DNA from 4 places in the Streptomyces sp. NPDC059875 genome. Region 3 is predicted to be linked to each of the others. Evidence: riboswitches for the same ligand, from Rfam matches in the RefSeq annotation. Region 3 holds a riboswitch; each other region holds the start of a gene.
What was found. Region 3 has a riboswitch for cyclic di-AMP ahead of ACFV9D_RS01790 (peptidoglycan DD-metalloendopeptidase family protein). Riboswitches for the same ligand answer to the same signal wherever they lie in the genome.
Positions count from the first base shown of each region.

Region 1 (3,243 bases), on a different contig from region 3:
ACCCCGAGGTCTTCGACTCGACGGTGCTGTTCCTCAACTACGACGAGAACGACGGGTTCTTCGACCACGTGCCGCCTCCGGTCGCCCCGCCCGACACCCCCGGCGAGTACATCGACGGCGTGCCGATCGGGCTGGGCTTCCGCGTCCCGATGCTCGTCATGTCGCCGTGGACGCGCGGCGGCTGGGTCAGCTCGGAGGTCTTCGACCACACCTCCGTCCTGCGCTTCATGGAGACCTGGACGGCAGCTCTCGGCACCCCCGCCACCTGCCCGAACATCAGCGCCTGGCGGCGGAAGGTCACCGGCGACCTGACGGGCGTCTTCGACTTCGCGCGCCCGGTGTACGGCGTCCCCTCGGGCCTTCCCTCCACCGCCAAGGTCATCGGGCAGTCCAACTGCGCCCCGCTGCCCAATCCGGTGCCGCAGGACAACGCCCTGCCCGCGCAGGAGTCCGGCACCCGCCCGGCGCGCGCCGTGCCCTACCAGGTCAACGGGAACCTCGACCGGTTCGAGTTCGGGGATGCGGGCAAGATCCTCGCCTGGTTCTCGATGACGAACCAGGGCGCGCAGGCGAAGCGTGCCGCGCACTTCACGATCCATCCGCACCAGCACCGGGAGACGGCGGCCTGGCAGTACACGGTCGACCCGGGCGCGACATCCACGGACTACTTCAACATCGGGCTCGGGTCCGGGTCGGGCAAGTACGACATCTCGATGATGGGCCCCAACCGCTTCCTGCGGCGCTTCATCGGCGACGCCTCGAAGGCGGGCAAGTCGATCGAGGTGGCGGCGCGGTTCGCGACCGAGCCGGGCACCGGGAAGACGGCGATCTACTTCAAGATGACCAACACCTCCGCCGCCCCGGTGACCTTCACCATCCGCTCGAACGCCTACCGCACGGACGGGCCGTGGACGTACACGGTCGCCGCGAACTCCTCGCGTGAGGACTTCTTCAACGCCGTCGCGTACCACAACGGCTGGTACGACTTCACGATCCTCGCCGACGTCGACGGCACCTGGTCGCGCCGCTACACCGGCCACATCGAGACGGGCGCGGCGAGCATCACGGGCTGACGTACAGCCACAGTTCCCACTAAAAGGGATACAAGGGATGCAAGGGATATCACTCGCCCTTGCATCCCTTTTCTCAACTCAGCTGAATTTACCGTAATGACCGATTTGGCACTCCGGGTGAGATGAATCACCAGGGGGTGGCGACGATCTTCCGGCACGTTCCGTTCCCTTGTCCTTCAAGGAAGTTCGGCGCGGAGGGCGGGGCGAACAGGGCCGTCGTGAATTACCCGGGTACGCGGCGTCTTGTTTCGGCCGACATTTCTCGCCTACGGTCACCTCGACCCGGATGGATCGCCGAATCCTGCCACCGTCCGGAAATACCGATCATTCACCCGAAGGCAGGAGCGGGGGACCCACGTATTCGCCGGTACGGATTATCCGGAACGGCTCGGGGTGAAGTCGCACGTGTGCGGCCGGGCATCTCCAGCCCGAACCCGACAGCTCACCCCGCAGGCGCCGGAGAGGAATGCGACATGCCCGCACACGGTAAGCACCGGCGCCCCAAGCGACGTCCCCTGACCCGCGGTATCGCCCTGGCCAGCACGGGTGGCGCGGCACTGGCCCTGCCCCTGGTCGCCACGGCCACCGCGCACGCGGCGCCCGCCACGACCCCCGAGACCGCCCCCGCCAAGACGACCGTCTTCAGCGCCCCGGCGAAGATCGTGGAATCAATTCCCGCCGCCCAGAATTCCGCCGCCAAGACCTATAAGGTCGTTCGCGGCGACTCCCTTTCGGTGATCGCGCACGAGCAGGGTGTGAAGGGTGGCTGGCAGGCCCTGTACCGAGCGAATCGCAGCGCCGTGGGTGACAACCCGTCACTTATCCACCCCGGCCTCGAACTGACGCTCCGCGGGAAATCCGCCACCGCTCCGAAGAAGCCGAAGTCCGCCGCGCGCACGGAGACCGACCGGGCCGACCGCTCGCAGCAGCGGAGCGCCACTCCCGCCAAGGCGGCTCCCGCGAAGAAGGCCCCCGCGGCCTCCGCCGCCGCGCCCGCTGCGGCCGCCCCTGCGGCCGCCAAGAGCTACACCAACGACCTCGACGGCTGGATCCGCGAGTCCCTCGACGTCATGGCGAAGTACGGCATTCCGGGCACGTACGAGGGCATCCACCGCAACATCATGCGCGAGTCCTCCGGCAACCCGCAGGCCATCAACCTGTGGGACTCGAACGCCGTCAAGGGCACCCCGTCCAAGGGTCTCCTGCAGGTCATCGAGCCGACCTTCCTGGCCTACCACGTGCCCGGCACGTCGATGGACCTGTTCGACCCGGTCGCCAACATCACCGCGGCCTGCAACTACGCCGCGGACCGCTACGGCTCCATCGACAACGTCAACGGGGCGTACTGACCCTCGATCCGCGTCGACTCCACGCCCCGGCCCCGGTCCCTCCTGGGCCGGGGCTTCGGCGTCCCGCCAGGGTCGCGGAGGGGACAGGGCCTAGCGACGCCGCCGCGTGCCCGACAACCAGGAGTGGTGGTGTGTGCGTCCCAGGACGTCCCCGCTGTGGGCGGCCGCCACACCACCGATCACCGGCGTGGCAAGGAGGGTGAGCAACATCGGCCCGTAGCCTCCGTCGCTGCCGACCGCCACCACAACGGTTTGGCCCAGGAACACGGTGCTCGCGACAAGGCCGGCGAGCAGACCCCGCAGCGGAGCCCGAGCGGCCACCCATTCAGGCGACAGTCCCAGGGCCACACCGGTCACCGCACCGAGCAGAACCCCGATCACCAGGCTTCCGCCCACTGCGACAACGCCACGCATGAGACCCGCCACACCGCCTGGGTACGCCCCGGTGGAGAGCCACATCGCGGCACCGACGAGCCATAGCGAGCCGAAGGCGATCGCCGACACCAAGCCGATGCGCACCCCGAGCCGAACACCTCGCCGAGCCACCTGTCCGACCATCACGCACCTCCGAGACGTGGCACTCACCGGCTGAACCATCACACCTGGGCGGAGACCGCGGCGTCGGCGCGGGGCTCCGTGCGGCGCACTGCCACCCGCAGCGTCACGACAGCCGCGACTCCCGCGAGCAGGCCCCAGGTGAGGGCGGCCGGGACGCCGCTTCCGAGGGTGGCGGACGCGTGCAGCAGACCCCAGCGCAGGCCCGACCCGTCCGTCGCCACCCGCAGCATCTGGCTCGCCAGCAGCCCGAGGACGGTCGCGCA
Region 1 is NZ_JBHWJZ010000041.1:7,997-11,239, reverse strand. It holds gene ACFV9D_RS33625 (phosphocholine-specific phospholipase C) at 1-1,073, shown strand, start outside; cyclic di-AMP (ydaO/yuaA leader) riboswitch at 1,356-1,542, shown strand; gene ACFV9D_RS33620 (transglycosylase SLT domain-containing protein) at 1,547-2,422, shown strand; gene ACFV9D_RS33615 (hypothetical protein) at 2,513-2,941, opposite strand; gene ACFV9D_RS33610 (hypothetical protein) at 3,019-3,243, opposite strand, start outside.
Region 1: linked by a shared signal. The riboswitch ahead of ACFV9D_RS33620 (transglycosylase SLT domain-containing protein) and the one ahead of ACFV9D_RS01790 (peptidoglycan DD-metalloendopeptidase family protein) in region 3 are both predicted to bind cyclic di-AMP.

Region 2 (3,243 bases), on a different contig from region 3:
GGGACCGGGGTCTCCTGGAGACCGGGGTCGAGGAGCTGCTGCGCTACGACGGGCCGGTGGAGCTGGCGACCTGGCGGTACGCCATGGAGCCGCTGACCATCGGCGGACAGGAGATCCCGGCGGGCGACCCGGTCCTGGTCGTGCTGGCCGCCGCCGACCGTGACCCGGCGCGCTTCGACGAACCGGACACGCTCGATCTGTCCCGGCGGGACAACCAGCACCTGGGGTACGGGCACGGCATCCACTACTGCATCGGCGCCCCGCTCGCCCGGCTGGAGGGCCAGATCGCGCTCGCGACGCTGCTGACTCGCCTGCCGGACCTGCGACTTGCCGCCGATCCGGCCGATCTGCGGTGGCGCGGCGGGCTCATCATGCGTGGATTGCGCACGCTTCCGGTGGAGTTCGCCCCAGTTGTCAGCTGACGGTCCGTCAAGACTGTGACTTTTACGTGATCTCCGCTGCATCGACTTGTAACAGACGTTCGAATGCCGCTACGTTCACCGTCACCTCAGCAGTCACGCGAAAGGCAGCTCCGCATGCGCTCCGGGAACGGTCGACACCGCAGACCCCGCCAGGCCCCCGCCATCGTCGTCGCCGCAGGCGTGACGGGATCGGCCCTCGCGCTGCCGCTGCTCGCCGCGGGCTCCGCCTCCGCCGCCGACGCCCCCACCTGGGACCGGGTCGCCGAGTGCGAGTCGGGCGGCCTGTGGAGCGCCCACTTCGGCAACGGGCTCTACGGTGGCCTCCAGTTCACCCAGGAGACCTGGGAGACGTACGGCGGTCTGTCGTACGCGAGCAGTGCCGACCTCGCCAGCCGCGCGCAGCAGATCGCGGTGGCCGAAAAGGCGCTCGCCGCGGGGTCCACGCAGTGGGCCACCTGTGCCCCGATCGCGGGGCTGGCGAACGACGGCGCCGCGCCCGGTGTCGACCCGGGCCCTGCGGTCACGCCGGCGGAGCCCACGGGTCCCGTCGCGGAGTCGAACCGGACCGCCGGCCTCCCGCTCACCCCCGAAGCCGCCACGCCCGACGCCGCCACCCCTGAGTCGCCCGTCACCCCCGGGGCCACCCCGCCTTCGACCCCGACCCCGGGCACCACCCCCGAGACGCTCGTCACGCCCTCCGCGCCGGTGACGACGCCGGGCACCGGCAAGCACCGGGGCGACGCAGCTCCGGAGGAGACGCTCAATCCGGACAAGAATGGCGAAAAGGGTCGACACGCCTCGCCGACTGACGCACCGACACAGGACGCCACCCCTGGTACGGATGTGACGAATCCGGACAGTGCGGATGTAACGGATGTCGAGGGCGCCGAGGATGCCGAGAGCGGCAAGGGTGCCGAGGCCGGCAAGGACGTTACGGACACCAAGGGCACTTCGGGCGAATACACCGTCAAGCCGGGCGACAACCTCACCGACATTGCTCGGGAGAACGAACTCCCGGGCGGCTGGGGCGCCCTCTACGACGCCAACCGCTCGACGGTGGGCGCCGACCCGGACCTCATCCTCCCTGGCCAGAGCCTCGATCTGACGATCGGTCTCCCCGTGAAGTAGGGGTAGTTCGGGGTCGTATGTCCGGTTCTGTGCAAGTGAGACATGGGTCTCTTTGTCTCAACTGGCGTGTCGCGTCCGCAAACTTTGCTTCCGTCACCTCTCACCTGCGTAAACACCCTTCGTCCCGAAGCGAGTAGGGCCGATTTTTCCCCAATGGACGTCTTTGAACTTCGGAGAGGTCTGTGTCTACGGTCGTCACCGCTCGCCACCGCGGGCCCCGTCGACCGAAACGCCGAATCCTGCCGTCGGCCGATGGGAACAGTCGTCGCGTCGAGCGCCGAAGGCAGGAGCGGGGGACCCAAGGTAAGTGCCGCCCCCGGCCGTTGAGACAGACGGCCGACGGAGCGGCTTGGGGTGAAGCCGCGCGCTAGGTCGCGCGGCCGGGCAACTCACATGGCCCGAACCCGACAGCTCACCTCGCAGGCGTCGGTGAGGAGAAGTCCCATGCTGTTTTCCGCCAAGGGCAAACACCGTCGTCCCTCCAAGGCCACCCGCGCCGTCGCCCTCGCCGGTGTCGCCGGTGTCGCCGTCGCCGCCCCGCTGATGACCGCCGGGTCCGCCTCGGCCGCCACCGCCTCCGAGTGGGACGCCGTCGCCCAGTGCGAGTCCGGCGGCAACTGGTCCATCAACACCGGCAACGGCTACTACGGCGGCCTGCAGTTCTCCGCCTCCACCTGGGCCGCCTACGGTGGCACCGCGTACGCCGCCACCGCCGACCAGGCCTCGAAGTCGCAGCAGATCGCCGTCGCCGAGAAGGTCCTGGCCGGCCAGGGCAAGGGCGCCTGGCCGAGCTGTGGCGTGGGCCTCTCCAGCGCCGCCTACACCGGTGGTGCCGCCGAGAGCGCGCCGGCCCAGCCGGCCGCCCCGAAGCAGCAGGAGCGTCAGGCCGAGCAGCCGACGACCCGCAGCGAGCAGCGGACCGCGCCGAAGGCCGACGCGAAGAAGACCGTCACCACCCCGACCGGCAAGAAGGTCAAGAAGGGTGACGGCGAGTACAAGGTCGTCGCCGGTGACACCCTGAGCAAGATCGCCGCCGCCCACGACGTCAAGGGCGGCTGGGAGAAGCTCTTCGAGCTCAACAAGGACGTCGTCGAGGACGCCGACCTGATCTACCCGGGCCAGCAGCTTCACCTGAAGTGAGCCCGGCGGTTCGCGTGAGTCCGGCGGCTCACGCGGCCCCTCCGACCCTCCCGCGGTGACCACCCCGGTCCGACGTGCTCTTCCCCCGTGCGCGTCGGGCCGGGGTTTCCGCGTTACCGAAGGGTAGCTTCGGGGTCGTTCGTCCCCTGATGCATGCCCTTGGGTCCTTTTTCGTCCCAGGGGGCGGGCGCCCGGCTGGCTGGAGCCCCAGAGCCGGTTAGGCTCTTGTCGCAAGGCCAAAGCGACCCTGCACAGCTTGCGTCACATCTAGCGTCACATCCCAGAAGGAGATGCTCGTGCCGTCCATCGACGTCGTCGTAGCCCGGGAAATCCTGGACTCCCGAGGCAACCCCACGGTCGAGGTCGAGGTCGGCCTCGACGACGGCAGCACCGGCCGTGCTGCCGTTCCGTCCGGTGCCTCCACCGGTGCGTTCGAGGCCATTGAGCTCCGTGACGGAGACAAGAACCGCTACCAGGGCAAGGGCGTCGAGAAGGCCGTCCTCGCCGTGATCGAGCAGATCGGCCCGGAGCTCGTCGGCTACGACGCCACCGA
Region 2 is NZ_JBHWJZ010000004.1:256,543-259,785, forward strand. It holds gene ACFV9D_RS07050 (cytochrome P450) at 1-422, shown strand, start outside; gene ACFV9D_RS07055 (transglycosylase family protein) at 537-1,550, shown strand; cyclic di-AMP (ydaO/yuaA leader) riboswitch at 1,816-1,991, shown strand; gene ACFV9D_RS07060 (transglycosylase family protein) at 1,995-2,690, shown strand; gene eno (phosphopyruvate hydratase) at 2,981-3,243, shown strand, end outside.
Region 2: linked by a shared signal. The riboswitch ahead of ACFV9D_RS07060 (transglycosylase family protein) and the one ahead of ACFV9D_RS01790 (peptidoglycan DD-metalloendopeptidase family protein) in region 3 are both predicted to bind cyclic di-AMP.

Region 3 (3,243 bases):
GCAGAGGTCAGATCGGCGACGGCGCGCTCGAAACGCTCGGCGACGTCGTCCGGGTCGGTGCCCGGGCGGATGATGTCGTTGCCCCCCGCGCAGAAGCTCACCAGGTCGGGGGCGAGTTCCTTCGCCCTGGGGACCTGCTCCTCCACGATCTGGTCGAGGAGGCGGCCGCGTACGGCCAGGTTGGCGTAACGGAATGCGTCGTGCTCCGGCAGCTGGTCGGCGAGCAGGACCGCGAAGCGGTCCGCCCAGCCCACGTACTTCCCATCGGGCCCCGGGTCTCCGACACCCTCGGTGAAGCTGTCACCGATCGCCGCGTACGACCCGAATACGTCCATGTCTCTTGCTCTCGAATCGTCTGCCACGAGAGCTCATCTTTCCCTCACGGGTGTGACCTACGCGACCGTAAGGAGGGGTTGACGCCGGGTGAGATACGCCACCGGTCAAGATTCCGCCAAGCCGGAATACGACGGAACCCGAAGGGGCCCGGCACACAGGTGCCGGGCCCCTTCGGGTGCTGGGTGTACGTCAGATGGAGACGCCGTGCGAGCGCAGGTAGGCCAGCGGGTCGACGTCCGAGCCGTAGCTCGGTCCGGTGCGGATCTCGAAGTGCAGGTGCGGACCGGTGGAGTTGCCGGTCGAGCCGGAGAGACCGATCTCCTGGCCGCCCGCGACGGTCTGCCCGGCGGAGACGCCCAGGGAGGAGAGGTGGGCGTACTGCGAGAACGTGCCGTCGGCGTGCTGGATGACGACCTCGTTGCCGTACGAGCCGCTGTTGCCCGCGGAGTAGACGGTGCCCGCGCCGACGGCCTTGACCGAGGTACCCGAGGAGGCGATGAAGTCGACACCGGTGTGGTAGCCGGAGGACCACATCGCGCCGGACGCGCGGTACGGGGTGGAGACGCCACCGCTGACCGGGGCGACCCAACCGGAGGACGAGGCCTGCGCGGGGGCGGACTGCGCGGGCTGGGAAGCCGGCGTGGACTCCGGAGTGCTGCGGTCGCTGCTGCGCGAGCTGCGCGACTCGGCGGAATCCGCGGAGGACTTCTCCGCCTTGGGCGCGGCCTTCGGAGCGGCCTTGGGGGCCTTGGCCTTGGGCGCTGCGGCCTTGGCCGTCGACTTGGCGCCGAGGGTGAGCTTCATGCCGGGGTGGATCAGCGAGGGGTTCTCGCCGACGACCTGGCGGTTGTCCTCGTAGAGCTTCTTCCAGCCGCCGGCCAGGTGGTGCTCAGCGGCGATCTTGGACAGGTAGTCGCCGGGGACGACGGAGTACGTCTTCACCTTCGCTGCGGGAGCGGCGGCCGGGGCGGTGGACGGAGCCGCGGCGACGGCGGCGACGGCCTGCTCGGGCGTCACGGTCGGGGCGCCCTTGTCGGCGGCGTGGGCTCCGGTCGCACCGAGGAGCGGCAGGGCGACGACGGCACCACCGGTGCCGGCGGCGACGAATCCGCGCGTGATCGGGTTGACCTTGGGACGGCGGTGCTTACCCTTCGCGGGCATGGCGAATTCCTCTCCGTCGCCTGCGAGGTGAGCTGTCGGGTTCGGACTGGAGATGTCCGGCCGCGTTCTCACGCGACTTCACCCCGAGCCGTCCGGATCGACCGGTTCGGCGTACTTACCTGGGTCCCCCGCTCCTGCCATACGTGGGTGGGTGCGGATTCCGGACGGTGGCAGGATTCGGCGGTCCGACCGGATTGACGGTGACGCTAGACGAGCGGGGTCGGCGCGAACAAGCCACCGTTTTCCGCACGCATTCCCGGGCTTGATATTCGCAACGAATTCCGGTCACCCTCCGTGGATGACGGAACCTCGATTTCCTTTTCCGGTACGGGGATTGCGCAAGACGATCAGGCACGGTCCGTCACCTTTATGACGCTGCTCACGCGCCGAAGCCCATCTCCCCTGCAACCAGGGCGCGTTATATCGAAGGGCTCAATTCGGACAGAACACCCATTCCCTGACCCGGGGGTGCACGAGAACGGCCGCACCCGGGATGATTGCCCCAGGAACCGATCTCGATCCGTCAACCCTCAGGAGCACTCGTGACGCAGCAGCTGCCGCAGGTCCCGTCGACCGAACCCGAGCTCACCGGGGTGCGCAACTTCCGGGACGTGGGCGGCCTGCCGACCGTGGACGGCGGATCGGTGCGGTTCGGACGCCTCTTCCGCAGCGGCCACCTCGCGCATGCCACCGAGGAGGACGCGGCCTTCCTGGCCACCCTCGAGCTGCACACGATCTTCGACTTCCGCAACCACGCGGACCGGAAGGTCGAGGGGCTGGACGTCGAACTTCCCGGCGTACGGAACGTGAACATACCGCTCAACGACCCGGCCGACGGCAAGGAATTCTGGAAGCTGGTCAGCACCGGTGAACTGGAGCAGCTCCGCGCCGCCCTCGGCGACGGCAAGGCGGCCGACCGAATGTCCGATTCGTACCGGAAGATGATTGTCGAGCGGACCGCGGAGCACAGCCGCATCCTGTACGCGATGGCCGAGGACAGCGTCCCCGCGCTGATGCACTGCGCGGCCGGAAAGGACCGGGCGGGGCTGGCCATCGCCATCTCGCTGCTCGCGGTGGGGGTCGAGCGCGAGGCGATCGAGGCCGACTACGTGAAGTCGAACGACCCGCACCGCCGGTACAAGGTACGCCGCAGCTCCACCTCCGCGGACGCCATGTCGCCCGAGGTGATGGAGCTGCTCAGCCCGCTCTTCGACGCGCGCCTGGAGTATCTGCGGGCCGCGTTCGAGACGATCGAGCAGACCTGGGGCACGGTCGAGAGCTACCTCTCGGACGGCCTGAAGCTCAGCCCGGAGACCCGGGCGCGGCTGCGCGAACGGCTCGTCGTCGAGGCGTGAGCACGCACCCGCCCGCTACTGGTTCTGCCCACCGAGCATGAACAGCAGATAGAGGAACCCGGCGAAGAGGTGCCCGGCCACCAGATAGGCGAAGAGCCGGAGCACCAGCCCCTTGGGGAACTTGCCCTCTCCACGTTCCTCACCGGTGATCGGCGCGGACTTCTCGGACATATCGGCCCCTTTCCGAAGGGCTCAGCGGAGATGCGGGGCTCCGTCGCCGAGGCACAGCTCGGCGGCGGGGCTCTGCATCAGCGTGTGGACGAAGAGGAGCTCGGCCCCGCCGCGGCCGGCGGCCCCGATGCGGTGCGGGGTGAGCGAGTCGAAGTGCGCGCTGTCCCCCGGGTCGAGCACGTGCACGGCGTCGCCGAGCGCGAGGCGCACCTGCCCCTCG
Region 3 is NZ_JBHWJZ010000001.1:447,261-450,503, forward strand. It holds gene ACFV9D_RS01785 (SGNH/GDSL hydrolase family protein) at 1-362, opposite strand, end outside; gene ACFV9D_RS01790 (peptidoglycan DD-metalloendopeptidase family protein) at 526-1,497, opposite strand; cyclic di-AMP (ydaO/yuaA leader) riboswitch at 1,502-1,690, opposite strand; gene ACFV9D_RS01795 (tyrosine-protein phosphatase) at 2,040-2,852, shown strand; gene ACFV9D_RS01800 (DUF6126 family protein) at 2,868-3,023, opposite strand; gene ACFV9D_RS01805 (helix-turn-helix domain-containing protein) at 3,045-3,243, opposite strand, start outside.

Region 4 (3,243 bases), on a different contig from region 3:
TTTTGAAAGAGAGCGAGGAGTCTCCCATGGAAGCCCGCTACGTCCTTCCCGAATTCACCGAGCGCACCAGCTACGGCAGCCGGACCCTCGACCCGTACTCCAAGCTGCTGGAGGAGCGGATCGTCTTCCTCGGCACACCGATCGACGAGACCTCGGCCAACGACGTCATCGCCCAGCTCCTGCACCTGGAGTACGCCGACCCGGACCGGGACATCTCGCTCTACATCAACTCCCCCGGCGGCTCGCTCAGCGCCATGTCCGCGATCTACGACACGATGCAGGTCGTCACCTGTGATGTGGAGACCACCTGCCTCGGTCAGGCGGCCTCGACCGCCGCCGTGCTGCTCGCGGCCGGCGCGCCCGGGAAACGGCTCGCGCTGCCCGGCGCCCGGGTCGTGCTCCAGCAGCCCACGATGGACGAGCCGTTGCAGGGGCAGCCCAGCGATCTCGACATCCAGGCACGGGAATTGCTCCGGCTGCGCGCGATGGTGGCCGGGATGCTGGTCACCCACACCGGACAGAGCCGCGAGCGGATCGACGCCGACATCGACCGCATCACCGTGCTCGACGCACCGGGCGCCACCGCGTACGGCCTGGTGGATCACGTGATCCAGAACCGCGGGGCGTCCGGTGGCGCCGGGGCGAGGTGAGCCGGGGATGGTGCCCGAGCTGCCGCCGCTGCCCGCCCTGACACGCGCCGAGGGCGAGTTCGTCGACGCCTATCTCGAAGTCGTCGACCTCCTCGGTCGCATCAATCCATCCAGGACATCGCATACTTATGGGGCACTCAGAGCGGCTCAGGCCCTGGTGGGACGGGCGACCGCCCTGCGCGACGCGCTGACGGCGATGCATGTACGCGGCGAGAGCGAGGTGCACGCGGAGACATTGGCCCGCGCGCTGCGGGTGTTGGACGGGGGGCGCCGCACGGAGCGGGTCACCGTCCCCGAACCACCGGCGAGTTGACAGTTCGGCGTGTCGTGTCGAGGTCCACTTGGGGCATCGCGGCCACGGAAATCCTCCCCCGTTCGGCGTAGTCGACGAATCGACTTATGTGCGGGGTGAGTTGCGCAACAGGTGTACACATCTGGCGGAATCGGGCGTTCCACCCCTGGTACGGAGCTCATCAGCCAAACCTCCGAAGATCACGAAACCTGTCTGTCCACCCGAATGGATCAGTCGTGAGGAGCCTCACATATCGCCGTTTCAACTCGGTTTTCGACCAAGTTCGGGTCAAGATCCCTGACGACGACAAGCCCCCGCCACCGCGGCGGGGCGGTCCGGGCGGACGCCGAGTCCTGCCGCTGTCCCGGATGTCTGGTCGACAGGAGTGGATCGGCAGGAGTGGAGGACCCGAGCAGTACGGGACGGCCGGCCAGTGGGGCCGTTCCTCGGGGTGAAGCCGCAGCCGCGGCCGGGCAACTTCGCCAGTCCGAACCCGACAGGTCATCCTTCACAGGCGGCTGACGAAGGGTTGCGCATGACTGCGCAGATTCATGTCCCGTCCCTGCTGTCCCGGGCCGGAGCCGTCTCGGCTCTCACCCTCGCCGCCGTCGGCGGCACGATGCTGGCGCCGGGCGCCGCGTCGGAGGCCCAGGCCGCGACCACGTACGCCGGCAAGGCGCTCGGTATCGCGGCCTCGAAGAAGGGATCGCCCTACAAGTACGGAGCGTCCGGACCCACTCGGTTCGACTGCTCGGGGCTCACGCTCTACTCGTACAAGAAGGCGGGCAAGTCGCTGCCACGTACCGCGCAGCAGCAGTACAACAAGACCCGGCACATCTCCGCCTCCAGCAGGAAGCAGGGGGACCTGGTCTTCTTCCACTCGGGTGGAAGGGTCTACCACGTGGGCATCTACGCCGGGAACAACAAGATCTGGCACTCGCCCAAGACGGGTTCCTGGGTGAAGCTCGACAAGATCTGGTCGTCCAAGGTCTATTACGGACGGGTCTGATGACCGCCCGACCGGCCGGCCTGCTGAGCAGCTGAGCAGCTGAGCAGCTGACCAGCTGACGAGTGCCGTCACGGGGGGGTGCGGTGGCGCCGCCGCACCCTCACGCAGCGGCCTCAATTCCCCGCGAGGGGCGCCGAGAGCAGGGTCAGCCCGAGGGCGGCGAGCGCGCCGCCCGTCACCCCCTGCACGGTCCTGGCCGTCCGCGGACGCCGCAGCCAGTGACCGAGCCGGTCCACCAGGACCGCCACCAGCGGGAACCACAGCAGGGCCAGCAGCACCACGATCGACGCCAGGAGCAGCGTGCGCGGCACGACCGCGACGCCGTCCGGCACGAACTGCGGCAGCAGACTCAGAAACAGCACCGGTGCCTTCGGGTTGAGCACATTGGCCAGGAATCCCTGGCGCAGGGCCCGCCCGACGGCCCGCTCGCCCGCGGTGTCCACGGGCGTGCCGGCGGTCGTCCGCAGCGCGCCGCGCAGCGCCTGCACGCCGAGGTACAGCACGTACGCGCCGCCGGCGATCTGCAGGACGCGGTAGAGCACCGGCACGGCGATCAGTACGGCCGCGAGCCCCGCCACCGCGAGGGCGGTGTGCACCAGGAGCCCGCCCGCCACGCCGACGGCGCTGGCCACCCCGGCCCGCCGCGAGGCGAGCGCGCTCCGTACGACGACCGTGAAGTCCGCGCCCGGCATGGCCACCATGCCCGCCGCGACCCCGATGAAGGCGATCAGCTGTCCGTCCATGACCCCAGCGTGCCCGCCTCGAGCCTTTAGTGTGTAGATGCAATCTTCTGGGTCTGCCCAAAGGAATCCTTAATGCAGGATCTCGTGCGGCTCGCGGCACTGGTGGCGGTCGCCGAGGACGGCTCGATCACCCGGGCCGCCGCCCGGCTCGGCTACACCCCGCCCGCGCTCTCGCAGCAGCTCGCCAAACTCGAACGGGAGGCGGGTGCCGCGCTGCTCGTCCGGCATCACCGCGGCGCACGGCTGACGCCCGCGGGTGAGCTGCTCGCCGCCCGGGCCCGCCGGGTCCTGGACGAGATGGAGCGGGCGCGTCATGAACTGGCGCAGCTCAGCGGGCTCTCCGGCGGGCAGCTCCGGGTCGGCACCTTCACGACCGTGGGCATCCATCTGCTGCCACCGGTCCTGAGCGCGTTCCGCCGGGCCCATCCGGACGTGGAGCTGACGGTCGCCGAGTACGAGCCGCCCGGCGGGGTGGTCGCCGTGGCCGAGGGCGAGGTCGATCTGGCGCTCACCCACACCTACGAGCCCGCGGAGCCCGCCCCGCTGCCG
Region 4 is NZ_JBHWJZ010000003.1:79,332-82,574, reverse strand. It holds gene ACFV9D_RS04370 (ATP-dependent Clp protease proteolytic subunit) at 27-650, shown strand; gene ACFV9D_RS04365 (hypothetical protein) at 658-963, shown strand; cyclic di-AMP (ydaO/yuaA leader) riboswitch at 1,277-1,474, shown strand; gene ACFV9D_RS04360 (C40 family peptidase) at 1,478-1,951, shown strand; gene ACFV9D_RS04355 (LysE family translocator) at 2,065-2,694, opposite strand; gene ACFV9D_RS04350 (LysR family transcriptional regulator) at 2,767-3,243, shown strand, end outside.
Region 4: linked by a shared signal. The riboswitch ahead of ACFV9D_RS04360 (C40 family peptidase) and the one ahead of ACFV9D_RS01790 (peptidoglycan DD-metalloendopeptidase family protein) in region 3 are both predicted to bind cyclic di-AMP.